2 regions of the Vibrio sp. HM8-C genome follow, and region 2 is predicted to be linked to the other one. Evidence: riboswitches for the same ligand, from Rfam matches in the RefSeq annotation. Region 2 holds a riboswitch; the other holds the start of a gene.
The links. Region 2 has a riboswitch for lysine ahead of ACOSVQ_RS03140 (Na+/H+ antiporter NhaC family protein). Riboswitches for the same ligand answer to the same signal wherever they lie in the genome.
Positions count from the first base shown of each region.

Region 1: another riboswitch for lysine. It lies ahead of lysC (lysine-sensitive aspartokinase 3); the one in region 2 lies ahead of ACOSVQ_RS03140 (Na+/H+ antiporter NhaC family protein).

Region 1 covers NZ_JBMMKS010000015.1:105,515-115,266, forward strand. The annotation lists gene uvrA (excinuclease ABC subunit UvrA) at 1-1,595, shown strand, start outside; gene ACOSVQ_RS16550 (PglL family O-oligosaccharyltransferase) at 1,754-3,520, shown strand; gene ACOSVQ_RS16555 (pyridoxal-phosphate-dependent aminotransferase family protein) at 3,555-4,676, opposite strand; lysine riboswitch at 4,894-5,071, shown strand; gene lysC (lysine-sensitive aspartokinase 3) at 5,188-6,540, shown strand; gene metH (methionine synthase) at 6,610-9,752, opposite strand, start outside.
Region 2 covers NZ_JBMMKS010000002.1:26,047-35,798, reverse strand. The annotation lists gene purB (adenylosuccinate lyase) at 1-590, opposite strand, end outside; gene hflD (high frequency lysogenization protein HflD) at 741-1,358, opposite strand; gene mnmA (tRNA 2-thiouridine(34) synthase MnmA) at 1,370-2,494, opposite strand; gene ACOSVQ_RS03150 (inosine/guanosine kinase) at 2,779-4,083, shown strand; gene ACOSVQ_RS03145 (H-NS family histone-like protein) at 4,179-4,589, opposite strand; lysine riboswitch at 4,992-5,174, shown strand; gene ACOSVQ_RS03140 (Na+/H+ antiporter NhaC family protein) at 5,290-6,891, shown strand; His leader region at 7,093-7,229, shown strand; gene hisG (ATP phosphoribosyltransferase) at 7,283-8,179, shown strand; gene hisD (histidinol dehydrogenase) at 8,185-9,492, shown strand; gene hisC (histidinol-phosphate transaminase) at 9,498-9,752, shown strand, end outside.

The DNA of each region.
Region 1 (9,752 bases), on a different contig from region 2:
GCACTCGCCTACGCTTAGAAGCTCGCAACGTCTTCGTGAATAACACCGCGCTACCACAAGTGGTGGAACTTAGCATTGCTGAGGCACTTGAGTTCTTCCAGTCTTTGAAACTTGAAGGTCAGCGGGCACAAATTGCCGAAAAAATCATGAAAGAGGTCAACGACCGTCTGCAATTTTTGGTCAATGTGGGTCTGAATTATTTGAATTTATCACGAAGTGCAGAGACTCTTTCGGGTGGTGAAGCACAGCGAATTCGTTTAGCAAGCCAAATCGGCGCTGGACTGGTCGGTGTAATGTATGTATTGGACGAACCGTCAATTGGTCTCCACCAGCGAGATAACGAAAGACTGCTGAAAACTCTAGAGCACCTTCGAGATTTGGGTAATACCGTATTAGTGGTTGAGCATGATGAAGATGCGATTCGTCTGGCTGACCATGTGATTGATATTGGTCCAGGCGCAGGCGTACATGGTGGTAGTGTTGTAGCTGAAGGTAACGTCACCGATATCATCAACAATCCGAACTCGCTTACAGGACAATATCTAAGCGGTGTGAAAGAGATTGCGGTACCAAAACAGAGAACACCAATAGACGCCAACAAAACAGTAGAGCTGATTGGTGCAACAGGTAACAACCTGAAAAATGTCGACTTATCAATTCCTGTCGGTCTGTTTACCTGTGTAACTGGCGTTTCGGGCTCAGGCAAGTCAACGTTGATCAATGATACATTCTTCAACATCGCCCACATTGCTTTAAATGGCGCAACAACTTCAACTCCTGCTCCATACAAATCGATTAAAGGTCTCGAGCATTTCGATAAAGTTATCGATATCGACCAGAGTCCTATTGGTAGAACGCCACGCTCAAACCCAGCAACCTACACTGGTATTTTTACACCGATTCGAGAGCTGTTTTCTGGAACTCAGGAATCTCGCTCTCGTGGCTACAAGCCGGGACGCTTCAGTTTTAACGTTCGCGGTGGTCGCTGTGAAGCTTGTCAGGGCGATGGCGTAATCAAAGTAGAAATGCACTTCTTACCTGATGTGTACGTTCCTTGTGATGTATGTAAAGGAAAACGCTATAACCGCGAAACCTTAGAAGTTCGTTACAAAGGCAAAACGATTGATGAAGTTCTTGATATGACTATCGAAGATGCTCATACGTTTTTTGAACCAGTACCTGTCATCGCACGCAAACTACAAACCTTAATGGACGTAGGTTTGTCTTATATACGCCTAGGTCAATCAGCAACAACCTTATCTGGTGGTGAAGCTCAACGGGTCAAACTGTCTAGAGAGCTTTCAAAACGAGATACAGGCAAGACACTTTATATTTTGGATGAACCAACTACAGGTCTGCACTTCCACGATATTCAGCAACTACTAAATGTTCTACATCGCCTAAGAGATCACGGCAACACAGTTGTAGTTATTGAACACAACCTTGATGTGATTAAGACTGCTGACTGGATCGTTGACTTAGGGCCAGAAGGTGGCCAAGGCGGTGGTGACATCATTGCCGAAGGTACGCCTGAAGATGTCGCGAAGAGTAAAGTTTCCCATACAGCTCGTTTCTTAAAACCTATGCTGAAATAGAAAAACTATGCTGTAGTAAAAAAGCCATGTTGTAGTAGAAAAACTACGTTGAGATAGAAAAGATATATCGAATCGGAAAAAAACGGTAGATTAGGGCTCTTGCCCCTAATTTACCTGCTTAGCGTAGCAGTTTATTCGTAAAGGACATCAATACACTTATGGCAACCTTGCTGTTAAGCGGAACACAACTTGAGCCTCAAGCACCGAGTGTGCCTAAAAACAAACCGTTCCTCATGGCGGTTAGCTTTGTTTATCTAGTAGCAATGCACGTTTTTATGCCAAATTTAGGCGGTGATGGATTGTCCCTCCCTTTTAACGCCACCACATGGATTGCCATTAGTTTCCCGATTGCTCTCGGTTTATATCAAATAGGGAGCTATCGACACGTAAGATATTCCAAATTGACGATCGGTCTTTGGATATGTTGTGTGATCATGTCGATCCCTTTGTTTTTTACTAACGCGCAATGGCATAGCGAACTGAGCAGGATCATTGGTTTATGGGCTGGGTTTTCACTGTTATTTGTTTTACAACAATTTCACTTCAGCAATAAAAGTAAGCAGAAATTTCTTCTCTATATTGTATTCGGAAGTGTCATTGAAGGGATGTTTGGCCTTTATCAATACACCCTGTTAAATCCGGGCAACCTGTTTGACTACGATACAATTCGAAATTTGCCTTATGGTATTTTTCAGCACCCTGATGCGATGGCAAGTTTTCTCGCTACAGGGTTGATTCTTTCAGGTTATTTGTTGGCTCGTCAGCCTAAGAAATACAACAAGAAACTCAGTGAAGTCAGTCTACTCTACATCACACCTGTGGTTTCAATCCCAGTATTATTAGTGTTGCACTCTTTAGTTGGCTGGGTTTCAGCAGCATTAGGGCTTTTGTTCATATTACCGTATTTGTACCGATTCTCTCCTCGCCAGCGTTTTATCAACTGGGTGATCGCGGCTGTTTCAGGGCTGATTATTGGCTTCGGTACTTTGTACTACCATCATAATCAAGATACCGAAACCGAACCTTATATCTCGTCGATTCCTTACGGCAAAGTGCTTCCACAAGCTATCGATATGTTGATAGAAAAGCCATTTACCGGTTACGGCTATGGAAAGTTCGAGTCGAGTTACATTCTCTATACCGCTAGACAGCACCAGCTTAACCCGAACTATCAAACGGGCGTTCCTTCAATGGAGCATCCGCACAACGAAATTTTATTTTGGGGTATCGAAGGTGGTTTGTTACCCGTTTTAGGAATGATATTGGCGGCAAGCTTTGTGCTTATCAGGATTTACTCCGCCAAAAAAGGCACCCGTCTAGCCATGTTTGCACTGTTGCTACCAATCGTCATTCATAGTCTAGTTGATGCTCCTTTTTACCAGTCGAGCATTCACTGGCTAACCTTTATGATTTTGCTGTTTTGGATAGACCAACGTGTCGCGAAATACAGAGTATTTCGTTTTAGTAAATTCAGCAGGACACTGCTTCGGATCGCAAGTTTAACTTTGCCTATAATCACCAGTTTTTATATGGTGAGTGTGCTGCATACCAATTACTATCTCACTAAATTTGAAACATCTACCCCTAAACAACTGGATATATTGAATAAGGTCGTCAACCCAGTTTTGATTAAAGATAGACTGGATTGGGAGATGTACAGCACTTATTTAGACCTAGGGCTAAATGAAAAGAAAGCGGAATATATTCAACCCTATATCGATTGGTCGTTGGATATTATTCAAAACAAACCAAGACCGGGATTGTATGAAAATCTGATCAAGGCTTACCAAGCTATCGGCGATGCCAGCCGAGCCGAACAGACAAGAACTGAAGCGATGTTTTTGTTTCCAGATTTAGATTTTAGCCAAATAGCCTACCCAGCCTTAATTGAAAACGAAGTAGAAACAGACGTAGATACAGAATAAAAAAGGTGGCTAATGCCACCTTTCTTACCTTCATTTATTGAGTTAGAGACTCTTCAAGTGCTCTTAAGCACAGGGCAATATTTTCAGAACGAGCACCATAGCCCATCACACCTATACGCCACGCCTTACCTGCAAGTGCACCAAGACCTGCACCAATTTCTAAATTGTATTCATTAAGTAGATGGCTACGTACTTTTGCGTCGTCAACACCATCGGGAATGTACACAGCGTTTAATTGAGGCAGACGATATTCCTCATCGACTACAAACTTAAATCCAAGTTTTTCTAAACCAGCTTTGAGCTTCTCATGCATTGCTTTATGACGGGTCCAAGCATTTTCTAACCCTTCATTTTTCAAAATAAGCAGTGCTTCGTGTAGTGCATATAAGCTGTTTACTGGCGCTGTATGGTGGTAGCTGCGTTTACTGCCGCCACTCCAATAGCCCAACACTAAGCTTTGATCTAAAAACCAACTTTGGATCGGAGCTTTCCGCGCTTGGATCTTTTCGATCGCCTTCGAAGAGAGTGTCAAAGGAGAGAGACCCGGTACGCAAGACAAACATTTTTGGCTTCCAGAATAAACTGCATCCAATTGCCACTTATCCACCAGCAGAGGCACACCACCTAGAGAGGTTACCGCATCAACAATCGTCAGCATGTTATTTTGCTTCGCCAAAGCACCTAAGGTCTCAGCATCACTGAGAGCACCAGTTGAAGTTTCTGCATGAACAAACGCCAGAATTTTCGCATCCGGATGTTGGCTAATCGCTTGTTCAACTTTACTGACAGAAACAGGAGTTCCCCACTCATCTTCTACCGTAATCGCGATACCACCACAGCGAACCACGTTCTCACGCATACGTTCACCGAAAACACCATTTCGACAAACGATAACCTTATCACCGGGTTCAACTAAGTTTACAAAACACGCTTCCATCCCAGCGCTACCAGGAGCTGAAACCGCGATAGTAAACTCGTTTTCAGTTTGGAAGGCATATTTCAAAAGCACCTTCAGCTCGTCCATCATTGCAACGAATAGTGGATCCAAGTGCCCTACAGTTGGGCGGCTTAGCGCCTGAAGAACTTGAGGAGAGATATCTGATGGTCCAGGTCCCATCAAAATTCTATGTGGAGGAATGAAGCTTTGTATAGTCATAGGTGCTCCCAATTTTATTAGTAGATAAGCGTTCACAGACGAAAATATAGAGTACGGCAGAATCTAAACATCGACAATTCGACAGAGGTCTATGCTGCCTGACTCTTTCGACACATTTATTTTCACTTATCACAAATTTACAATTGACATCAGTTTCACAAAACCGTTCAATGAGTGAGCTATCTGTACTCTAACAAGCTGCAATCAGCAGTGAGAGTATGGCAGAAGAGGAGCACTGCCCAGGCAGATGTTTTGTGGAGCCTCAACTCCAAAACAAAACATTCAGGGGGAGTAGTGCCGAGATGAGTCTAAGTTGTGGCTTTGGCTTATCGGTTGTAAGGGTTGAATCCCTTCAACTGTCATCAGTGCTATGCTGATGAAGAGCTTCTGAGGAATTTTATACAACCTGCCTGTTGTTACACCTCTTTTTTGCTCTAAGAAACTCTCTTCAAAACATTGGAAGTTGGATTACCAACCCTTTTTTATTTCTAGGAAGTCCGGGAGAAATGTAGTGAGCGCATTCAATGTCGCCAAGTTTGGTGGAACAAGTGTTGCAAATTTTGAAGCAATGAGCCGTTGCTCTGCAATTATTGAAAATAATCCACAAACACGATTAGTCGTCAGCAGTGCATGCTCTGGCGTAACGAACTTACTTGTTGAGCTTGCTAATGGTGTTCAAGATGCTGAGCAAAGACTTAACATTATGAAGCAATTGGCTGATATCCATGATGCGATTATCGACCAATTAGCAGATCCAACCAAAGTAGAAAAAGAAGTACATTCGATGCTTGATAGCATCGCAAGCGCTGCTGAAGCTGCCTCTTTCCAATCAAGTAAGAAATTAACCGATCATCTTGTTGCTTGCGGCGAATTGATGTCGACCTATATTCTGACTCAATTAATGCGTGAGCGCGGCGTAAATACTATTCGTTTCGATATTCGCGAAGTATTAAGAACGGACAATAACTACGGTCGCGCAGAGCCACAAGTTGAAGAAATCGCTAAACTGGCACAAGAGAAGCTTGCTCCACTTTGTGCTGAATATGTGGTGGTTACTCAAGGTTTCATCGGCTCTGATGAGCAAGGTAATACCACAACACTTGGTCGCGGTGGCAGTGATTACTCTGCTGCTCTGATTGCTGAATCAGTAAAAGCTTCTGGCTTAGAGATTTGGACAGACGTACCTGGGATCTACACAACAGACCCACGCATAGCGCCAAAAGCTGCGCCAATTCCAGAGATAAGCTTTAGTGAAGCCTCTGAAATGGCTAACTTTGGGGCAAAAATTCTGCACCCTTCGACTCTAGTACCAGCACTACGCCATGAAATCCCAGTGTTTGTCGGTTCATCTAAAGAGCCAGAAAAAGGTGGCACGTGGATTCGTCAACAAGTGGAGAACTCGCCACAGTTCCGCGCACTGGCTCTACGTTGCAACCAAACAATGGTGACACTGCGCAGTGCGAAAATGTTCCATGCTTATGGCTTCTTGGCAAAAGTGTTCGAAATTCTAGCGAAATACAAAATCTCTGTTGACCTTATCACGACCTCTGAAATCAGTGTGTCACTGACTCTAGATAAGACAGACACTTCAGGTGGCGCACCAGAGCTACCACAAGAAGCAAGAGAAGAACTACAAGAGCTGTGTACGGTAGAAGTGGAACATAACCTATGTCTTGTTGCCTTGATTGGTAACCACATGGAGACAAAAGGTTATGCGAAAGAAGTGTTCAGCACATTAGGCGACTTTAACCTACGTATGATTTGCTACGGAGCAAGTGACCATAACCTTTGCTTCCTTGTTGATGCTCATGAATCTAAAGCGGTAATTCAGAAGCTGCATTTGGATCTGTTCGAGAATCGATAATCAGATAGATCGTCAAGTAAAAGAAAGGTCACCAAGTGGTGACCTTTTTCATTTATAGAGTTGGTGATTCTAACCGTTGATGTTAGGACCTAGCCATTTTTCGGCTTCAACACTGTCCCAACCTTTGCGCTCGGAATAACTCTGAACCTGATCATCTTGAATCTGTGCTACAGCAAAATAGCGTGAGTCAGGGTGCGAGAAATACCAACCGGAAACAGATGCGCCGGGCATCATTGCGTAACTGGTTGTCAGTTCCATACCAATCTGTTCTTGTACGCCTAGCAGCTCCCAAATAGCGCCTTTTTCCGTATGTTCAGGACAAGCCGCATAACCCGGTGCTGGACGAATACCCTGATACTTTTCACGAATCAAATCTTCGTTGCTGAGATTCTCATCAGGTGCATAACCCCATATCTCAGTACGTACTTTCATGTGTAGATATTCAGCAAAAGCTTCTGCTAAACGGTCGGCAACCGCTTGCACCATGATCGCATTGTAGTCGTCACCTTTGGCTTTGAAGTCATCCGCCAGCGCTCGCTCGCCAATACCACCAGTAACAGCAAACATACCTACCCAGTCTTGTTTACCACTATGCTTTGAGGCAACAAAATCAGACAAACAATAGTTAGCACCTTTTGGCTTCTCAGTCTGCTGACGAAGGTTGTGCAGCACTTTTATCACTTGTTGACGCGATTCATCCGCATACACTTCAATATCATCATCAATGCTCGCTGCTGGGAACAAACCGCAAATACCATTAGCCTTCATCAGACCTTCTTGCTCAATACGGTCTAACCAATCATTGGCATCTTTGTACAGCTTGCGAGCTTCTTCCCCGACCAACTCGTGATCGAGAATCGCTGGGAACTTGCCAGACAGTGACCAAGTCATGAAGAATGGCGTCCAGTCGATGTACTGACGTAGCACAGAAACATCAAAGTCTTTGAATACATGAATACCCGGTTTAACTGGTGCAGGTGGCGTATAAGTCTGCCAATCAATTGCAGCTTTATTAGCACGCGCTTGCTCCAGAGTTACAGGACGGCTCTTCGGTTTTTTACGAGCATGTTGTTCACGGGTTCTTTCGTAATCCAGATTTAGACGCTCTACGAATTCTGAACGACGCTCATCAGAGAGCAATGCTGAACACACACCAACGGCGCGCGATGCGTTGTTCACATACACCACAGGTTGGTGATAGTTCTGCTCAATCTTCACAGCCGTATGCGCTTTAGAGGTTGTTGCGCCGCCGATCAGCAGCGGCAAATCAAAGCCTTGGCGTTCCATCTCTTTAGCAACGTGCACCATTTCATCCAGAGATGGAGTAATCAAACCGGAAAGACCGATAATGTCCACCTTCTGTTCCCGTGCGACTTTAAGAATGGTCTCACACGGCACCATCACGCCAAGGTCGATGATCTCGTAGTTGTTACATTGCAGTACAACACCAACAATGTTCTTGCCGATATCGTGAACATCGCCTTTCACTGTCGCGAGTAGAATTTTGCCGTTTGAAGAGCCAGACTGCTTCATCGCGTTAATGTAAGGCTCTAAGTAAGCAACCGCCTGCTTCATTACGCGAGCCGATTTCACTACTTGCGGCAGGAACATTTTGCCCTCGCCAAACAGGTCACCCACCACGTTCATACCGTCCATTAATGGACCTTCGATAACTTCAAGTGGCTTCGATGCCTTAGAGCGGGCTTCTTCAGTATCTTCAACGATAAATTCAGTAATACCTTTAACCAGTGCGTGCTCTAAACGCTTTTCAACCGGCCAAGTACGCCACTCAAGTAGAGATGCGTCTTCTTCTTTGCCTACTGCGTTTTCACGGTATTCTTCTGCTATCTCAAGCAGACGCTCTGTTGCACCGTTGTCACGGTTGAGAATAACGTCTTCAACCGCATTTCGCAGTTTCTCTGGAACGTTGTCGTATATCTCAAGCTGGCCAGCATTAACGATACCCATATCCATACCATTCTTGAAACAGTGGTATAGGAACACAGCATGAATCGCTTCACGCACGTAGTTGTTACCGCGGAAAGAGAAAGAAACGTTAGATACACCACCAGAAATCATCGCATGAGGAAGCTCACGTTTGATGTCTGCTACTGCATTGATGAAATCAAGCGCGTAGTTATTGTGTTCATCAATACCAGTTGCAACGGCAAAGATATTCGGGTCAAAAATAATGTCTTCCGCAGGGAAACCTACTTGCTCAACAAGAATATTGTAAGCGCGGCGACAGATTTCAATTTTACGTTCACGAGTGTCTGCCTGACCAACTTCGTCAAACGCCATTACGATAACGGCTGCACCGTAACGACGAATCAGTTTCGCCTGATGAATAAACTTTTCCTCGCCTTCTTTTAGCGAGATAGAGTTTACGATGCCCTTACCTTGAATACATTTCAGACCCGCTTCGATAACTTCCCATTTCGAAGAGTCAACCATGATTGGCACTTTCGAGATTTCAGGCTCTGATGCACACAGCTTGAGGAATCGCTCCATACAAGCCATCGCATCCAACATACCTTCATCCATGTTGATATCGATGATTTGAGCGCCATTCTCAACTTGCTCACGGGCAACGTCTAAAGCCTCATCGTACAATTCTTCTTTGATGAGACGCTTGAAGCGAGCGGAGCCGGTAACGTTGGTACGTTCACCAACGTTAACGAATAGAGTATCAGCGGCAATGCTCAATGGCTCTAGGCCAGAGAGTCGACATTCAACGCTAATCTCAGGAATCTCGCGCGGCGTAACACCCTCAACCACTTTAGCCATCGCAGCGATATGAGCAGGTGTCGTACCACAACAGCCACCAACCAAGTTGAGGAAACCTGCCTGAGCCCATTCACCAATATGCTCAGCCATATCCTCTGGTGACAGGTCATATTCACCAAATGCGTTCGGCAAACCCGCATTCGGGTGCGCAGATACATAGCATTCTGAAATGCGAGAAAGCTCTTCGACATATTGACGCAGCTCGTCTGGGCCTAAAGCACAGTTCAAGCCAAATGAGATAGGACGAACATGACGTAAAGAGTTATAGAATGCTTCGGTTGTTTGACCAGAAAGAGTACGACCAGATGCATCGGTAATCGTACCGGAGATCATGACAGGTAATTGAATACCAAGCTCTTCGAACACTGCATCAACAGCAAAAGCACACGCTTTCGCGTTCAAGGTATCAAAAATAGTTTCAATCA
Region 2 (9,752 bases):
TGCTTGTACTGACGTTCCATACGGTATGCAACGTTCGCCATCTCTTTACCCATAGTCGACGGAGACGCTGGTTGACCATGTGTACGAGACAGAAGAGGGATGTCACGGTATTCAACCGCTAGACCACGAATTGCATCAATAATGTTACGGATTTCAGGAAGAATAACCGTATCACGTGCTTCTTTAAGCATCAGAGCGTGAGAAGTGTTGTTGATGTCTTCAGAAGTACATGCAAAGTGAATGAACTCATTAACTGCGTGAAGCTCAGGAACGCCAGCAACTTTCTCTTTTAAGAAATACTCAACCGCTTTTACGTCGTGGTTAGTTGTGCGTTCGATATCTTTGATTCGTTGTGCATCTGCTTCGCTGAAGTTTGCTGCAACGCTATCAAGGAATTGGTTTGCTTCTTCACTGAATGCAGGAACTTCTGCAATCTCAGCTGTTGCTGCAAGCTTCTGTAACCAGCGGATTTCAACGATAGTACGGTATTTAAGTAAGCCAAATTCACTAAAAATACTGCGTAATGCAATAGTTTTACTGCCGTAACGGCCGTCTACTGGTGAAACAGCAGTCAATGCTGACAGTTCCATGATGTTCTCCTGAATTGGTTTCTAAATTTCGTGTGCTTTATACCAGTATCAATGGCAATTGTCACGAATATTGCGCAAACGTTTGCGCAAGGTCTGTTCTACTCTAAAATGAGGAGCAAAAAAATTAGCTCGCAATGTGCGAGCTAATGATTACATTCTGGCCAGCAGAATCTTGGCCTGATCCACCATTTTCTTACGTCCGAAGACAAGGTGGAGGCGTCGACCGCCTACTTGGCGCCAAAGTACCGCGCAACGAATACCAGATAATAGTAGTGCACGAACTTTTTGTTGGTTAGATGTTTGTTGTAGTACTGCTGGTGTACCAGCAACTTGAATGCGAGGACCAATTGGGCTGATCACGTCTAGATACACGCTCGCTAAGTTGCTAATCATCTGCTCATCAAGCAAATCAAAGTGCTCTACTTGACGTTCAATCATTTGGATACGATCGCCAAGTTGAGACATAGCATCTCTGCGGCTAGTAAGTTTACGCTCAAGAGCCAACAAACTAATGATATAACGAGTAATAGCACTGCCTGTTGGCGTGCTATCGATACCATTGACTAGACATTCAAGGCCAACTTTCAAATCGGCTTCGCTACCGAAAACACCAATAGTGTTACTTGGATTAGTTGCCAAAATGGCACGCAGTGAAGTTTCAAACGCGTCTGAATCACAGTAACCGTCTTTCGCTACTTTTTGCACTAAAGCGACAGCTTGGCAAATTCCAGCAAATGCGATAGTTCGGTCATAAATTGTGTTAGCCACGTAAATACTCCTTAACAAATACGTTGTTCAATAATGCCGCCACCTAGACATACTTCGCCTTGGTAGAAAACAGCAGACTGTCCTGGGGTAACTGCTACTTGTGGGTCATCAAACATCACCTTGATGTTGTTGTCATCAACGGGGATAACGGTACAAGGGATGTCAGTTTGACGATAACGTGTCTTCACTGAGCAGCGGAACGCCTCTTTAACCGGAGTACGATCTACCCAATGTAGTTGCGACGCCATCAAACCGTAAGACTTCAATAGAGGATGGTCTGCGCCTTGTACTGCAATTAGCACGTTACGTTTGAGATCTTTCTCTGCTACGTACCATGGGTCTTCGTTACCGCCGCCGCCTTTTTGACCGCCAATATGTAAGCCTTTACGTTGACCTAGTGTGTGGTACATAAGGCCTTGATGTTCACCAATAACTTTACCTTCAGGGGTTTCGATTTTACCCGGTTGAGCAGGTAAATAGCGAGACAAGAAGTCTGTAAATTTGCGCTCACCGATAAAACAGATACCGGTTGAATCTTTTTTCTTCGCAGTGATTAAACCTTGTTCTTCCGCAATACGGCGAACTTCAGGTTTTTCTAACTCACCCACTGGGAATAAACTACGTGCAACTTGTTCGTGGCTCAGTGTATATAAGAAGTAGCTTTGGTCTTTGTTGTTGTCTTTACCACGTAGCATTTGTGGCTTTTCACCGTCTTCTGTGAAGGTGCGACGAACATAGTGACCCATAGCAATGTAGTCTGCATCTAACACTTCATCTGCAAACTCTAAAAATGCTTTGAACTTAATTTCTTTGTTACAAAGGATATCTGGGTTCGGAGTACGACCTGCTTTGTATTCCTCTAGGAAATATTCGAATACATTGTCCCAATATTCCGCCGCGAAATTAATGGTGTGCAAATAGATACCAAGTTTGTCACAGACAGCCTGAGCATCAGCAAGATCTTCTGCTGCTGTACAATATTCTTCGTTATCATCTTCTTCCCAGTTCTTCATGAAAAGGCCTTCTACTTGGTAGCCTTGCTGTTGAAGAAGATATGCTGAAACGGAAGAATCAACGCCACCTGACATGCCTACTATGACTTTCTTTTGGCTGTTTGCGTTGCGGTTATCTGACATGACTTAATACCACTTGATTGACTTGGACGCAGATTCTAACAGAAAGACTTTTTTGAGGACAGATCCGAGACTGCAATCACACTTCTAAATTGGTGCAATTAAACAGCAATCTCGGTTTATTGATGTGCTAAATCGAAATGTAATCGTTATCTACTTTCGTTGTAAAAAGAGTTGTGTAAAAAACTTTTCAACGAAAACGTTTGCTATCTTTAGTTGAGTTGCTGCCTTATTGCACGCAAGGTAAAATTCCGGCTCTTTTCTTCTCACGCACCTATTTAAACGTTATGAAATTTCCTGGCCAACGTAAGTCAAAGCATTACTTTCCAGTTAATGCACGCGATCCATTAGTCATCCAAGCGCAAGATAATAAGAAGTTATCGCGTACACACATTATCGGTATTGATCAAACATTGGTTGATATTGAAGCAAGAGTGGATTCTGAACTTATTGAACGTTTTGGCTTAAGCAAAGGACATTCACTAGTTATAGATGATGAGACAGCTGAAGCTTTATACAACGAACTAAAGCAAAACGGACTGATCAAGAATGAGTTCGCGGGCGGAACTATTGGTAATACGTTGCACAATTATTCCGTGCTAGCGGACGACCGTTCTACGCTACTCGGTGTGATGAGCCAAGATATTAAAATCGGCAGCTACGGTTATCGCTATTTGTGTAATACCTCTAGCCGCATGGATTTAAATTATCTGCAAGGTGTAGATGGCGCAATTGGGCGTTGTTTTGCATTAATTACAGAAGACGGAGAACGTACTTTTGCAATTAGTGAAGGCCAAATGAATAAACTTCACCCTGACAATATCCCAGAAAAAATATTTAAAAATGCTTCAGCATTGGTGATCACTGCATATTTGGTTCGTTGTAAAGAAGGTGACCCTATGCCGCAAGCAACAATGCGTGCAATTGAATATGCAAAAAAATATGACGTTCCAGTGGTATTAACATTAGGAACAAAATTTGTAATTCAAGATGATCCTCAATATTGGCAAGAATTCTTACGTGAACATGTTTCTGTTGTTGCAATGAATGAAGATGAAGCGGAAGCATTAACCGGTGAAACAGATCCATTAATGGCATCAGACAAAGCATTAGATTGGGTTGATTTAGTTTTATGTACTGCTGGACCAATTGGTTTATATATGGCGGGCTATACAGAAGAAGAAAGTAAAAGAGAGACTTCTTTACCATTATTACCTGGTTCAATTCCTGAGTTTAATCGCTTCGAATTTAGCCGACCAGCAACAAGAATTAGCTGCGAAAATCCGACACGGGTTTATTCTCATATATCGCCTTATATGGGTGGACCAGAAAAAATTAAGAACACCAATGGTGCAGGTGATGCTGCGTTGTCAGCTTTACTTCATGATATGGCTGCGAATAAATACCATAAAGGTAATGTGCCAAACTCAAGTAAACATCAGCATAATTTCTTAACGTATTCTTCTTTTTCACAAGTATGTAAATACGCAAACCGTGTAAGTTATGAAGTGCTAGCTCAGCATTCTCCTCGCTTATCACGAGGTCTTCCAGAACGTGAAGACAGCTTAGAAGAAGCATACTGGGAAAGATAACGGTATTCGTTAAATAGCATTATTCTTTCATTGGATTGAATAATGCTAATAAAAAAGGCTCCGATATCGGAGCCTTTTTTTAAGAAACTAGAAAATTAAATTTCGAATTGTTCTAGAGATTTACCTTCATCTAATGCTTTTTGAATTGCAGAAGGTGTACGGCCTTGGCCTGTCCAAGTTTTTTCTACGCCGTTGTCCATGTATTTATATTTTGCTGGACGTGGTGCGCGTTTGCCTTTTGCTTTTGATTTAGATTTTGTTTCGCCAGCAAGAGCAGAAATTAACGCTTCAACATCAATACCGTCATTAGCAATTTGTTCAGCAATTGCTGCTAATTTTGCTTCTTGTTCAGCTTGAGCCGCTTGTTCTTGTTCTTCAGATTCTCTGCGCTCTTCAACAACGATCGTTAATTTATCAAGCGCTTCTTCAAGTTGCTCTAAAGTTAGATCGCGTGAAAATGCACGTAGACTACGAATATTTAATAGAGTTTTAGTGATTTCCGACATTTCTTAATCCTGTTTAATTAAATAATTAACGGCTTAATAATAAACCGTGTGATTTATTCTTACAATAAAATTAACGCAATATTAATGTAAATAATAAAAAAAATACCACTGTAGTGGTAATAAGCTTAGTTTGATTTATCTAAGCCTTATAAAGAGAAAGGAAATATTGGATGCAGAGAGTAACAGGTTAAAAACGTATGTATACAATTAATGCTTATCTCAGTTGAAAATGTATCTATTTACTTTATGAAATAGCATTCATTGATGTTGTGAATATTAGTTGTAATGAAAAATGAAATTCTATGTTGCATTGACAGTTTTGTTAAGTACAATACGTCACACCTAAAGCGGAGTATGTTTAATAATCACGCAGTTTCTAGATTGCGTAGGTAATTGTTCTATCTCCGACGTAGAGGAGCGATATTGATAAGTATCCAGTATTGGGGTGATGCCAATGAATACCGGAGAAAGGCCATATCGCCGAAGTTAGTGCGTCCATCAAGCTGCTAGCTGGGGTTGTCATCGAATAGGGGCAACACTGCCATAGTCTATATTGTTGTTAAACTATGGAGCGCTACTGTAGGGTTGGGTGGAGTGTTCACTTCCCTTTCGCTTAGTTCAACATTAATCGCATTGATTTTTTCGATGTGATTTGTCTGCAGTAGATCTCTAACCGAAATATTACTGGTTTTTGAAGATCATGAATTTATTAGATTTTGCATCGTCTCCTTTGTCGCTAATCCCAGCATTAGTGGCGTTGAGCCTCGCTATTATTACTCGCCGCGTACTGGTGTCTTTAGGTATGGGTATCGCACTTGGTGCTTTATTGCTTGCTGATTATTCAGTAGGTGATGCGATTGGTTATATCGGCACAAAAGTTACAAACGTCTTCATTGAAGATGGCGGTCTGAATACTTGGAACATGAGTATCGTTGGCTTCTTATTGCTGTTGGGTATGATGACTGCGTTGTTGACGCTTTCTGGCGGTACTCGAGCATTTGCAGAATGGGCTCAGGTTCGCGTAAAAAGCAAGCGTGGTTCTAAGCTATTGGCTGCATTCTTAGGTGTTTTCATTTTTGTTGATGACTACTTCAACAGCTTAGCGGTTGGCTCAATTTCTCGCCCTGTTACTGACCGTTTTTACGTCTCACGCGCTAAACTGGCTTACATCCTAGATTCTACTGCTGCACCAATGTGTGTTGTTATGCCTGCTTCAAGCTGGGGCGCGTACATTATGACCATCATTGGTGGCATTCTAGTATCACACGGTATCACTGAGTATTCTGCGCTTGGTGCTTACCTTCGTTTGGTTCCTATGAACTTCTATGCGGTATTTGCACTATTAATGGTGTTCGCCGTTGTTTGGTTCCAAATGGATATTGGTCAGATGCGCCAACACGAAATCAATGCTTCTCAGGGCCAAGGTTTCGATGATGATATGTCTGAGAATGACGAGCAAGCTCGTGATTTAAACGATGAACTTGATATCCGTGAAAGCGAAAAGGGTAAAGTGTCAGACCTTATTTACCCTATCGTGTTACTTATTATCGCAACCATCGGCTCTATGCTTTACACAGGTGGCCAATCACTGGCAGCCGATGGTAAAGCGTTCAATGTGCTTGGTGCGTTTGAAAATACCGATGTTGGTACGTCACTGATTTACGGTGGTTTAGTTGGTTTAGCGGTTGCTCTATTCACTGTGGTTAAACAAGGAATCGCTATCACTGAAATTGCACGTACGCTTTGGATTGGTGCTAAGTCGATGTTTGGTGCGATATTAATTCTTGTTTTCGCGTGGACAATTGGTTCAGTTATCGGTGACATGAAAACGGGCGCGTACCTTTCATCTCTAGCTCAAGGCAATATTGACCCACACTGGCTGCCAGTTATTTTGTTCCTACTGTCAGGCATTATGGCGTTCTCAACAGGTACGTCATGGGGTACGTTTGGTATCATGTTACCAATTGCAGGCGACATGGCTGGTGCAACTGAAATCGCATTAATGCTGCCAATGTTGAGTGCGGTATTAGCGGGTTCAGTATTTGGTGATCACTGTTCACCAATTTCAGATACAACCATTTTGTCTTCAACGGGTGCTCGTTGTAATCACATTGACCACGTTTCTACTCAGCTTCCATATGCCTTAGCAGTTGCTGGTGTATCTTGTGTTGGTTTCGTTGTTCTTGGTATGACTCTATCTGTGCTAGCTTCTCTAGCAGCTTCTACGGCAGCATTCATTGCAGTGTGCTTTGTTTTCAGCACACTAGCGAAATCAAAGATGTTGAGCTGTAAAGCGGCTTGATCGTTGATAGCAGATAGCTGATATATCGATTGATTGAAGGAGGCTTAGGCCTCCTTTTTTACGCTTAAAAAACGGCAGTAAGAAAAAGATGACAAAAAGTGAAATTTTTTGTTGAAAAATGAGACGAGCTTAGATAGTGTTGAAAGCAATCCAGTGAACACATTCGGTGTAATTAAGTATGCGTAATTTTGTAATGAACATTCATCATCACCATCATCCCTAAGAGTCTTTCGGGAGATGTACGCATACCCGGGAGACAGGAATCTCCCGGTGGTTAAATCAAAGTATTTTTAAGATTTTAGACCCTTGGGAGACCAATCTCCCAAGGGTTTTTTACTATCTAGCTTAATTAAAACTTAAAGATTTCAATATTTTACGAAGGAAGAATGTAATGCAAACACAACGCCTAAGAATTGCCGTCCAGAAGAAAGGTCGTTTGAGTGACGAATGCCAAGACTTACTGAAAAAGTGTGGTGTTAAGTTTAACGTGATGGGTGAGCGCTTAGTGGTTCACTCACTAAATATGCCAATTGACCTGCTTCTTGTTCGTGATGACGATATCCCAGGTTTAATCATGGATGGTGTGGTTGATTTAGGTTTTGTTGGTGAGAACGTGTTAGAAGAAACTCGCTACGACCGTATTGCTTTAAACCAACCAAGCGATTTCGTTGACCTTCGTCGTATGGACTTTGGCGGCTGTCGTCTTTCTATCGCCATTGATAAAGATGTGGAATACAACGGACCACAGGATCTTAAAGGCAAACGTATTGCAACCACTTACCCTCAACTTCTCAAAGCGTACATGGCTGAGCGTGGCATTGATTTCAGCACTTGTATGCTTACAGGTTCGGTGGAAGTTGCTCCTCGTGCAGGCCTTGCAGACGCGATTGCAGATTTAGTTTCAACAGGCGCTACACTTGAAGCAAACGGTTTGAAAGAAGTGGAAGTGATTTTCCAATCGAAAGCGAAACTGATTCAACGTACTGGTGAATTTGCACCTGATAAAGCAGCCTTGATTGACCGTCTATTAACTCGTATGAATGGCGTGCAGCAAGCGAAAGAATCGAAATACATCATGCTACACGCACCAGTAGAGAAGTTGCCTCAAATCACAGCGCTATTGCCTGGAGCGGAAGACCCAACCGTACTACCACTTTCTGCAGATAAAACCCGCGTAGCGGTACACCTAGTCAGTGCTGAAAACTTGTTCTGGGAAACAATGGAAAAGCTAAAAGCGCTTGGTGCAAGTTCTATTCTTGTATTACCAATTGAAAAGATGATGGAGTAACCCTGATGAGAACGATCGTTTGGCAATCGCTAAGTGAAACTCAGCAAGATTCTGTATTGGAACGCCCAGCTATCGCTGAAGGTGCAAACATCACAGCGGCAGTGGCAGAGGTTATTGCAAAGGTTCGCGCGGAAGGTGACTCGGCTCTGTTAGAGTTGACTGAAAAATTTGATAAATGTAAGCCAGAATCGATTCGCGTCTCTGCGGAAGAAATCGATGCTGCTTGTGAGCGTCTTGATGACGAAATGAAGCAAGCGTTAGAAGTGGCTTATAACAACATTACCAAGTTCCATAAGGCTCAAAAGCCGGCTCCTATTAAAGTTGAAACTATGCCTGGCGTGGTATGCGAGCAAGTGACTCGCGCTATCAATAAAGTGGGTTTGTACATTCCAGGTGGTAGCGCGCCATTACCATCAACCGTATTGATGCTTGGTGTGCCAGCGCAAATTGCAGGCTGTCGCAAAGTGGTTCTTTGCTCACCACCTCCAATCGCTGATGAAATTCTTTATGTCGCTAAGCTTTGTAAAATCGATGAAGTTTACAATGTCGGCGGTGGTCAGGCGATTGCTGCGATGGCTTATGGTACTGAAAGCGTAGCGAAAGTGGATAAGATTTTTGGTCCAGGCAATGCGTATGTAACGGAAGCTAAACGTCAAGTGAGCAAGGATTTCCGTGGCGCTGCGATTGACATGCCAGCAGGTCCATCAGAAGTATTAGTGATTGCAGACGACACTGCGGACGCAGATTTCATTGCAGCTGACTTACTAAGCCAAGCTGAGCACGGTCCGGATTCTCAGGTAGTGCTAGTGACTCCATCACCTGTGGTTGCCGATAAAGTAGCGGATGCTGTTCAGAAACAACTGAAGTCGCTATCGCGCGCAGATACTGCACAAAAGGCGCTTGCTTCAAGCTTAATCATTATTGCAGAGTCATTGACCCAAGCAGTTTCAATTTCTAACTATTACGGTCCTGAACATTTGATTGTTCAGACTAAGAACCCTCGTGAGCTTGTTCCATTGTTAGATAATGCAGGTTCTATCTTCTTGGGCGACTGGTCTCCAGAATCGGTAGGTGACTATGCATCAGGTACTAACCACGTACTACCAACTTACGGTTACACTCGCACATATTCTAGCTTAGGTTTGGCAGATTTTAGTAAGCGTATGACAGTTCAAGAGCTAAGCGCAGACGGTCTGAAATCACTGGCTCCAACAGTTGTAAAAATGGCAGAAGCGGAAGGTTTAGACGCACACAAACGTGCCGTTACTATCCGCATAGAGAAACTCCTTACTGATAAAGGACAAAAGGCGTAATCATCATGGAAAAACTCGCTCGTAAACAAATTCAGCAATTAACGCCTTATCTTTCTGCTCGTCGCATTGGCGGAAGCGGTGATGTGTGGCTAAACGCTAACGAATCGCCATTCAACAACGAATACAAAACAAATTTTGCTCGCTTAAACCGTTATAGCGAATGCCAGCCACCTGAACTCATCAACGCGTATGCGTCATACGCAGGTGTAAAACCAGAGCAAGTGTTAACTTCTCGTGGTGCTGATGAAGGCATTGAATTA